Spirosoma rhododendri: one gene and its partner. The protein of the gene in region 1 interacts with the protein of each later gene in a pairwise test. Links are inferred from orthologs where the notes say so. Each region holds a gene or a part of one and is shown in the gene's direction. Other genes may lie near its edges.

Region 1 (4,433 bases):
TGATGGCGACGAGCGTTGGAGAGAGTGTCGTAGTGGGTCTGGATATCGGCAGTACGAAAGTATGTGCCGTAGCCGGACGATTGGTACGCAACAATAAAAATCAGGAGACACTGGAAGTATTGGGCGTCGGTCGGACGCGTATGAATGATGGTGTTGCGAAAGGATCGGTTGTAAACGTCAACAACGCCGTTAGTGCCATTCATCAGGTCATCGACGAGGTAGCCAGTCAGATCAACATGCCGATCGACCGGGTAAACGTAAGTTTCAACGGGTCGCACGTGGTGTCGGTTAAGTCGACGGGTAATATCACCCGCTCATCAGCTGGCGACGAAATTCAGAAGGAAGATATCGATCACCTGCTGAACGATATGTACCGCACCGCTATTCCGGCCGATAAGGAAATTATCCACGTACTACCGATGGATTTTACGGTCGATAGTGAGGTGAACATCGATCAGCCCGTTGGGCGGAATGGGGTTAAGTTGGGCGCTGACTTTCAGATTATTACCGCTCAGGCTAATGCCGCCCGGAACGTGCGGAAGTGCGTTGTGCGCAATGAACTGACGCTCGATACAATGATGCTGTCGGTGCTGGCGTCGGGATTGTCGGTACTGACGGAAGAAGAGAAGTACGCAGGTGTTGCCCTGATCGATATCGGCGGAGGCACAACCCAAATGGCCATCTACTACCGCAATGTGCTGCGGCACGTAGCGGTGTTCCCGTGGGCGGGAAACAGCCTGACGTCTGATATTCAGCTTGGTTGCAAAATCATGCCCGAGCAGGCCGAACAGCTTAAGAAGAAATTTGGTAGTGCAGTACCCGCCGATTTCAACCTGAATCAGGTTGTGGCGGTGCCGGGATTGAGCAATAAAAAGCCCAAAGACGTACTAATCAAGAACGTCGCGATCATCATTGAAGATCGGCTTCGCGAAATTGCGGCTATGGTACAGGCCGAAATTCTGCGGTCGGGCTACGAAGGAAAGCTGCTGGGCGGACTGGTACTAACGGGCGGTACGGCCATGATTTCGGGTATAGAGCCGATCTTCGGCCGCGTAACCGGTGCCGAAGAGGTGCGTGTGGGCTACCCTGAACACCTGGAGCCCAACGGTCGGGCCGACCTCGTGGGTGATCCGGCCTACGCTACGGCGGTCGGGCTGGTGTGGGCGGGGTACAAAACGCTCGACCGGCGCATCTCATTTATCAGCGATCCCGTCCGGGCCAAGTACAACGAACGCCCCACTGTTGAGCGACGCCCGACACCGGAGCCAGTTGTTGAAAAACCCGAGCAAATGCTGCCACCCGAGCCCGAGCGGCCGCAGGGAGAGGGGTTCTTCGATCGGCTTTTGAAGACGCTGTTTCCACCGAAAGGCAGCCCTACCGATACCTACGAATAAAACTGGATGCTGAACAAGCACCGATTTTGCATAGTTTTTGTCCAACATACCTAAGACACTACAGAACCGCCACATGGTGACACAAGGCTATAGATTTGCAACGGAAGAAAAAAGCCAACACATCATTAAGGTGATTGGCGTCGGGGGCATGGGGGGAAATGCCGTCAAGCACATGTATGAGATGGGCATGAAAGACGTGGATTTCGCCGTGTGCAATACCGATCGTCAGGCATTGATGAGTAACCCCGTGGAGGATCGGTTGCAACTTGGCGATGGGCTGGGCGCTGGTACAGAAGCAAAGGCCGGTGAGGAAGCGGCCCGCGCCAATATCGAAGAAATTCGCAAGATGCTGGCATCACCGACCCGGATGGTCTTTATCACGGCCGGTATGGGTGGTGGTACGGGCACCGGTGCGGCTCCGGTCGTTGCTGAAATAGCCAAAGAAATGGGTATGCTGACGGTCGCTGTCGTAACGGCACCGTACTGGTACGAAGGCGTCGAGAAAAAAGAACAGGCGCTGGAGGGTATCGAAAAGCTTAAGAAGAGCTGTGATACGGTACTCGTTGTGCTGAACGATAAACTATCGGAGTTGTACAGTAACCTGACTTGGCGTCAGGCGTACGCGCACGCCGACGATGTACTGGCCAATGCCGTAAAAAGTATCGCCGAAATCATCACGACGCAGGGCGACATCAACTCGGACTTTGCCGACGTCAAGAAAGTACTTGAGCGCGCTGGTCAGTCGGTGATGGGATCGGCGGAAGCATCCGGCGAAGACCGGGCCGTAAAAGCAATCGAAGCGGCTCTGAACTCGCCCCTGCTCAACGACCACGATATTCGGGGAGCGCAGCGCCTGCTGCTCACGATTTCGTCGAGCGAAGAAAATTCGATGTTCGTCTGGGAGCAAACGGCCATCAACCAGCACGTTTCCGACCGGATTCAGGCGCAGGCCCGAATGATGAAAGTGGGTGCTATCACCGACAATTCACTGGGCGATAAACTGCGGGTTACGATTATTGCCGCTGGTTTCGGGCCAACGACTGACCTGGGTGAAATTCTGAAAGGAACGCCCGGCGACCTGCGCGATCCCGAGCCGGAAGTGGCAATCGTGGAAGAGGAGCCGCTTGTGGAAGAGCCGACGGCCGAAGCAGAAGAAGAGTCGACCGTCGAAGAAAAACGGGAGCCGGTTAGTGTGTACGATGATGAGCCCGAGCCGGTATCGCTGCGTGGGAGCCGTGATCGGGTACCAACCGACCGTACTGGCGACTCGCTCGGCGTGGGTGAAAGTAACAAGCATCTGCTTTCCGATGATGGCCGGCACTCAATTTCGGAGGAACCCGCTGATCGATCAGACGATGCCGAACTGATTCGTAAGACCATTGAAGCCTTCATGCGGGGACCGGTGATGGACATGGAACGGCCTACTTTCGAGCGTAATCATCACATTCTGTACGAAAGACCGTCGCTGCCCGACGACGAGTTTGTCAGATCAAATCTGAACAGCGTCCGGCACGATTAACAGCCGCAGTAGATATGCCAAAAGGGGCTTCCGGTCAGGAAGCCCCTTTTTTGATTGTCAGCATCAGGTTATCGGTAGATCAACAGCTTGTGGGCTTGGGCTTGCCAAACCGGTCGGGATTCTTTGTACCTTTGTCGCTTATTTATGCTGACCGCCTGTAGCGAGTCTGTTAACTGTTACTGTTGCTATGTCCTGGTTCGTCCGAAAAGATAAAGGAATTCAAACCCCCACCGAACTGAAACGGGAAGCCCCCGACGGGTTGTGGTACCAGTGCCCAAACTGCAAAAAAGCCATGCAGACGCGGGAGCACAAACTCAACGCGTATACCTGCATTCACTGCAACTACCACGAGAAAGTTGGGTCGGAAGCGTATTTCTCCATCCTGTTCGACGATAATGACTTCGTTGAACTCGATGCGACGATGATATCGGGTGATCCGCTCAATTTCGTCGACACGAAAGCCTACCCCGACCGTATCCGGGCAACGATCGCCAAGACAGGCCTGCGCGACGCCGTTCGGACGGCCTACGGACCGATGAATGGCGAAATCGTGACAATGGCTGTGATGGACTTTTCGTTTATCGGCGGGTCAATGGGGTCGGTCGTTGGGGAAAAGATAGCCCGCGCCATCGACCAGGCTATTAAAAACCGGACACCTTTTCTGATGATATCCCGGTCAGGCGGAGCCCGGATGATGGAAGCGGGTTTTTCGTTGATGCAAATGGCAAAGACGTCGGCCAAACTGGCGCTGCTGTCGAACGAAAAACTGCCTTACGTGTCGCTGCTGACCGACCCGACAACGGGTGGCGTTACGGCGTCGTATGCCATGCTGGGCGACTTCAACATCGCGGAACCTGAGGCACTAATTGGCTTTGCTGGGCCACGGGTTATCCGCGAAACCATCGGTAAAGATCTGCCCAAAGGCTTTCAGAGCGCTGAATTTGTGCTTGAACATGGATTTCTGGATTTCATCGTCGACCGCAAAGACCTGAAAGACCGGCTATCGACGCTGTTCAGCATGCTGAAATAAAAAGAAGATCGAATAGATAAAGGCCGGGCAACCGGCCTTTACTTTTTAACAACTTTCTCCATCAGAATACGACCGGCTATCTCGGCCCGGATCAGGTAGGTACCGGCTGACAGACTTCCCATGCCGATAACCTGCTCGTGCCGACGAACGGCGGTGCGGGAGCCAAGTCGGTGTATTTGCCGCCCACTGGTGTCGAACAGCTGCACAACCATGACGGATGGGGTGTTGCTCTGCACGACCACCTGCAAATTTTCTTCGACTGGATTGGGAAACACGCTGAGCTGCATGGATGCGTCGCGCAGTTCTTCCACCGCTGTTACGATGCCAGCCGTCGAAGCCGGTTCGTAGGCCGGGATGGTAACGGGCGTACCCGGCTGATCGACGGCAAACAGCGAAATCTCCTCCAGGGTCTGACTGATATTGATGCCGTTCCGGTATTCATTGATGTAAACGGCAATATCGTACTGCCCCTGCCGTGTGGGCGCGTTCC
Region 2 (3,639 bases), 340 kb from region 1 along the record:
GGAAGACGAGCTGAAGGCCAAATTACAGGCCATTATCACCCGCGTCGGTGCGTCGGCCCCGTCGGATATGGGTAAGGTGATGGGCGCTGCCACGAAAGAGCTGGCCGGTCAGGCCGATGGTAAGGCGATCTCTGCGGCCGTAAAAAGTCTTTTAAATTAAAGAGCGAAAGAATGAAAGAGTGAAAGAGCGAATGCGCTGGAAGTCACTCTTTCGCTCTTTCGCTCTTTCACTCTTTGACAGTTGACAACGCTCGACCTACTAATGCTGATTCCCCTCGCGTGGGGTGTGTTCAACGGCTATCGGAAAGGGTTGCTGGTGGAGGTCGTGGCCGTTATTGCGTTTATCGTGGCCATGATTGTCGGGTTCAAGTTTCTGGCGTTTGGTATCGAACTACTCAGCCCGTATATCAGCCGTGAAATGGCCCGGCGACTGCTGCCGTGGCTGGGTTTCTCCGTCATCTTCTTTCCTACCGTGTATATGGTCAATCAGATGGGCTTTGCGCTGCGTCGGTCGATCAAGTTTTCGGTACTGGGCACGTTCGACAGCGTAGCCGGGGCCGCAGTTGGCTTCTTTACGTGGCTGTTTGGAATTAGTGTGATCCTCTGGCTGTTAAGCTATATGAACGTAAAACTTCCGCCCCGCCACGTCGACGGTGCGTTGCTTTACCCGTACGTCCGGCCAATTGCCCCCCTCGTCATGGAACGGGCCGCCGTATGGGTACCAAAGGGCCTCGACGCCGGGAAAAAGTGGAAGGCAGAAAATATAAAGAGCGAAAGAGCAGAAGAGTGAAAGAGCGATTATCCAGCGCAATCACTCTTTCGCTCTCTCACTCTTTCGCTCTTTAACACATGAAACAGGATATTCGCAAGCAAACCGTACCGCAACTGACTGACTGGCTTAAGCAGCATGGCGAGCAGGGATTTCGGGCCAAACAGATTCACGAGTGGCTCTGGAAAAAGTCAGCGCAGTCGTTTGAGCAGATGAGCAATCTGTCGGTGCAGACGCGCGCGCTGCTAGCTGAGCATTTCGAGATTCGGTCCCTGTCGGTGCATCAGGAGCAGCGCAGCAACGACGGTACGATCAAATCGTCGTTTCAGCTGTACGATGGAAATCTGGTTGAGGGTGTGTTGATACCGGCGCTGCGCCACGACGACCAGGATCGCATGACCGCCTGCGTGTCGAGTCAGGTAGGATGCTCGCTGACGTGTAAGTTCTGCGCTACGGGCTACATGGACCGCAAGCGAAACCTCGATGCCGCCGAGATCTACGATCAGGTAGTAGCGATCGATCGACAGGCCAAACAGAATTACGACGTGCCGCTGTCGAACATCGTATATATGGGCATGGGCGAGCCACTGCTCAACTACAAAAACGTGCTGGAATCCGTCGACCGGATTACCTCGCCGACGGGGCTGGGCATGTCGCCGAAGCGAATTACGGTGTCGACGGCGGGTATTGCCAAGATGATCCGGCAGCTGGGTGATGATCAGGTGAAATTCAATCTGGCCCTGTCGCTGCACGCAGCCAACGACACCAAGCGCGACACCATTATGCCCATCAACGAAAGCAATACGCTGGAAGCATTGGGCGACGCGCTGAGTTATTTCTACCAGAAAACCGGCACCCGCATCACGTTCGAGTACATCCTGTTCTACAATTTCAACGACACGCTACAGGACGCGCAGGAACTGTGGCGGTTTACGAAGCGCGTACCGGCGAAGGTGAACATCATCGAATACAACCCGATCGCCGAAGCCAATTTCAAAAGTACGGACCCCCAGACGCTCGATAAATTCGCCGGTTATCTGGATAGTAAGGGTGTGATTGTAAACGTTCGCCGGAGCCGGGGTAAGGATATCGACGCGGCCTGTGGTCAACTGGCAGGTAAAGAGAAGGGCACCGTAAAACAGACTGTCTGAGCTGGTCGCTCTAACGCGCCGGGTGCCTTTACCGAATCGACGGATCAATAAAACGTTACGTGCCTTTGCTGTAAGTACAAGAGCCGTAACACATTGCGTCAGTACTTAATATTGGGGTAATATCGCTCTCCTTCGTTTGCCGTACTTTTGCGGCATCTAAGCCGACGAATTCGTTGTTGGCTGTTACACGAAGCTCACCCACCCAATGTTTGGATTAGAAACGGACGTTTTTATCCTCCTCTTCATCAGTCTTTTTGCTGCCTGCGCGTTTGAATTCGTCAACGGGTTTCACGACACGGCCAACGCTGTAGCCACCGTTATTTACACTAATTCGCTGAAGCCAACCGTGGCCGTCGTCTGGTCGGGTATCTGCAACTTTGCCGGGGTACTGCTGGGCGGTATCGGCGTCGCGATGGGTATTGTCAACCTGCTGCCCGTCGAACTGCTGGTCGATCAGAACGTATATCACAGCGTTGCAATGGTCATGGCCCTGCTGCTTAGCGCCATTATCTGGAACGTCGGTACGTGGTACTTTGGCCTGCCTAGTTCCAGCTCACACACACTCATCGGTTCTATTTTGGGCGTCGGCCTAGCGTTCTCGACCATGCCGGAAAATACGGAAGGCGGTTCAGCTGTCAACTGGGAGAAAGCCATCGAAACGGGTGAGGCATTACTGCTGTCGCCCCTGCTGGGTTTCAGCCTAGTTATTGTGCTGATGTTTCTGATCCGCAAGATCGTACCGGAAGAAACGAAAGATCAGCTGTTCAAAGAGCCGAAGAAAAACACCCCGCCACCGTCCTGGATTCGGGGTATTCTGGTTGCTACCTGTTCGCTGGTTAGCTTCTTCCACGGCAGCAACGACGGTCAGAAGGGTGTGGGCCTGATTATGCTGATTCTGATCGGTATCGTACCGTTTCAATTCGCCGTCAATCCCAACATTGATCCCAAACTGCTGCAAAGCAATATCACCGGTATCGAACAGACAATTGCCGCACTGAACCCTGCTCAGCTATCGTCGGTAAACCGGGAAAGGCTGGCGGAGACGAAGCAGGAGCTGGCTAATCTGAGAACACTCGTTGCCAGTTCACAAACGACCAACAACCAGATTTCGAAGGAAAAACGGCTCAACGTTCGGCGCGATCTGTTGCTGATCAACAGCCACATGAGCAAGATCTCGGTTGATGAGGGCGCCAATCTAAGCCCGAATCAGATGAAAATGCTGCGCGACAGTCTGGGCGAAGAAAAGGGCATTCGTCGCTTTACTGACTACGCTCCTTTGTGGGTAATCTTTATGGTGGCGCTGTCGCTGGGTCTGGGTACGATGATCGGCTGGCGCCGGATCGTAGTGACGGTGGGCGAGAAAATTGGTAAGCAGCACCTGACCTACGCACAGGGCGCATCTGCCGAGCTGGTCGCTGCGCTGATGATCGCGCTGTCGTCGTGGCGGCACCTGCCCGTCAGTACTACCCACATCCTGTCGTCGGGTATTGCGGGTAGTATGGTTGCTAACAAGGGTGTTAAAAACCTGCAATTCGGTACCGTCCGCAACATTGCCCTCGCCTGGGTCCTGACGCTCCCCGTCTCGATCCTGCTCTCCTTCACCCTCTACACTGTCTTCCGTTGGCTGATCTAAAGGGTTTACGGTTTTCAGTATACGGTTTACGGTGAAAATTCGGTACAGCCGGTGGCCGTAAACCGTACACTGAAAACCGTAAACCT

What was found.
Region 2: the proteins of ftsZ (region 1) and rlmN interact in binary tests that used the Escherichia coli proteins (3 or more experiments, as listed by UniProt). The link is inferred for Spirosoma rhododendri from one-to-one orthologs.

Annotation. Positions count from the first base shown.
Region 1 is NZ_CP051677.1:2,222,541-2,226,973, forward strand. The notes cover bases 769-3,690. They hold ftsZ (cell division protein FtsZ), read left to right. Parts: upstream 769-1,467; coding sequence 1,468-2,913; downstream 2,914-3,690. Other genes in these bases: ftsA (cell division protein FtsA), read left to right, coding at 769-1,394; accD (acetyl-CoA carboxylase, carboxyltransferase subunit beta), read left to right, coding at 3,101-3,690. Also shown: HH216_RS09385 (cell division protein FtsQ/DivIB), read left to right, coding at 1-3; more of ftsA, read left to right, coding at 3-768; more of accD, read left to right, coding at 3,691-3,943; HH216_RS09405 (T9SS type A sorting domain-containing protein), read right to left, coding at 3,982-4,433. UniProt on the Escherichia coli protein: Essential cell division protein that forms a contractile ring structure (Z ring) at the future cell division site. The regulation of the ring assembly controls the timing and the location of cell division.
Region 2 is NZ_CP051677.1:1,881,752-1,885,390, forward strand. The notes cover bases 1-2,884. They hold rlmN (23S rRNA (adenine(2503)-C(2))-methyltransferase RlmN), read left to right. Parts: upstream 1-849; coding sequence 850-1,920; downstream 1,921-2,884. Other genes in these bases: HH216_RS07770 (GatB/YqeY domain-containing protein), read left to right, coding at 1-160; HH216_RS07775 (CvpA family protein), read left to right, coding at 263-790; HH216_RS07785 (inorganic phosphate transporter), read left to right, coding at 2,126-2,884. Also shown: more of HH216_RS07785, read left to right, coding at 2,885-3,553.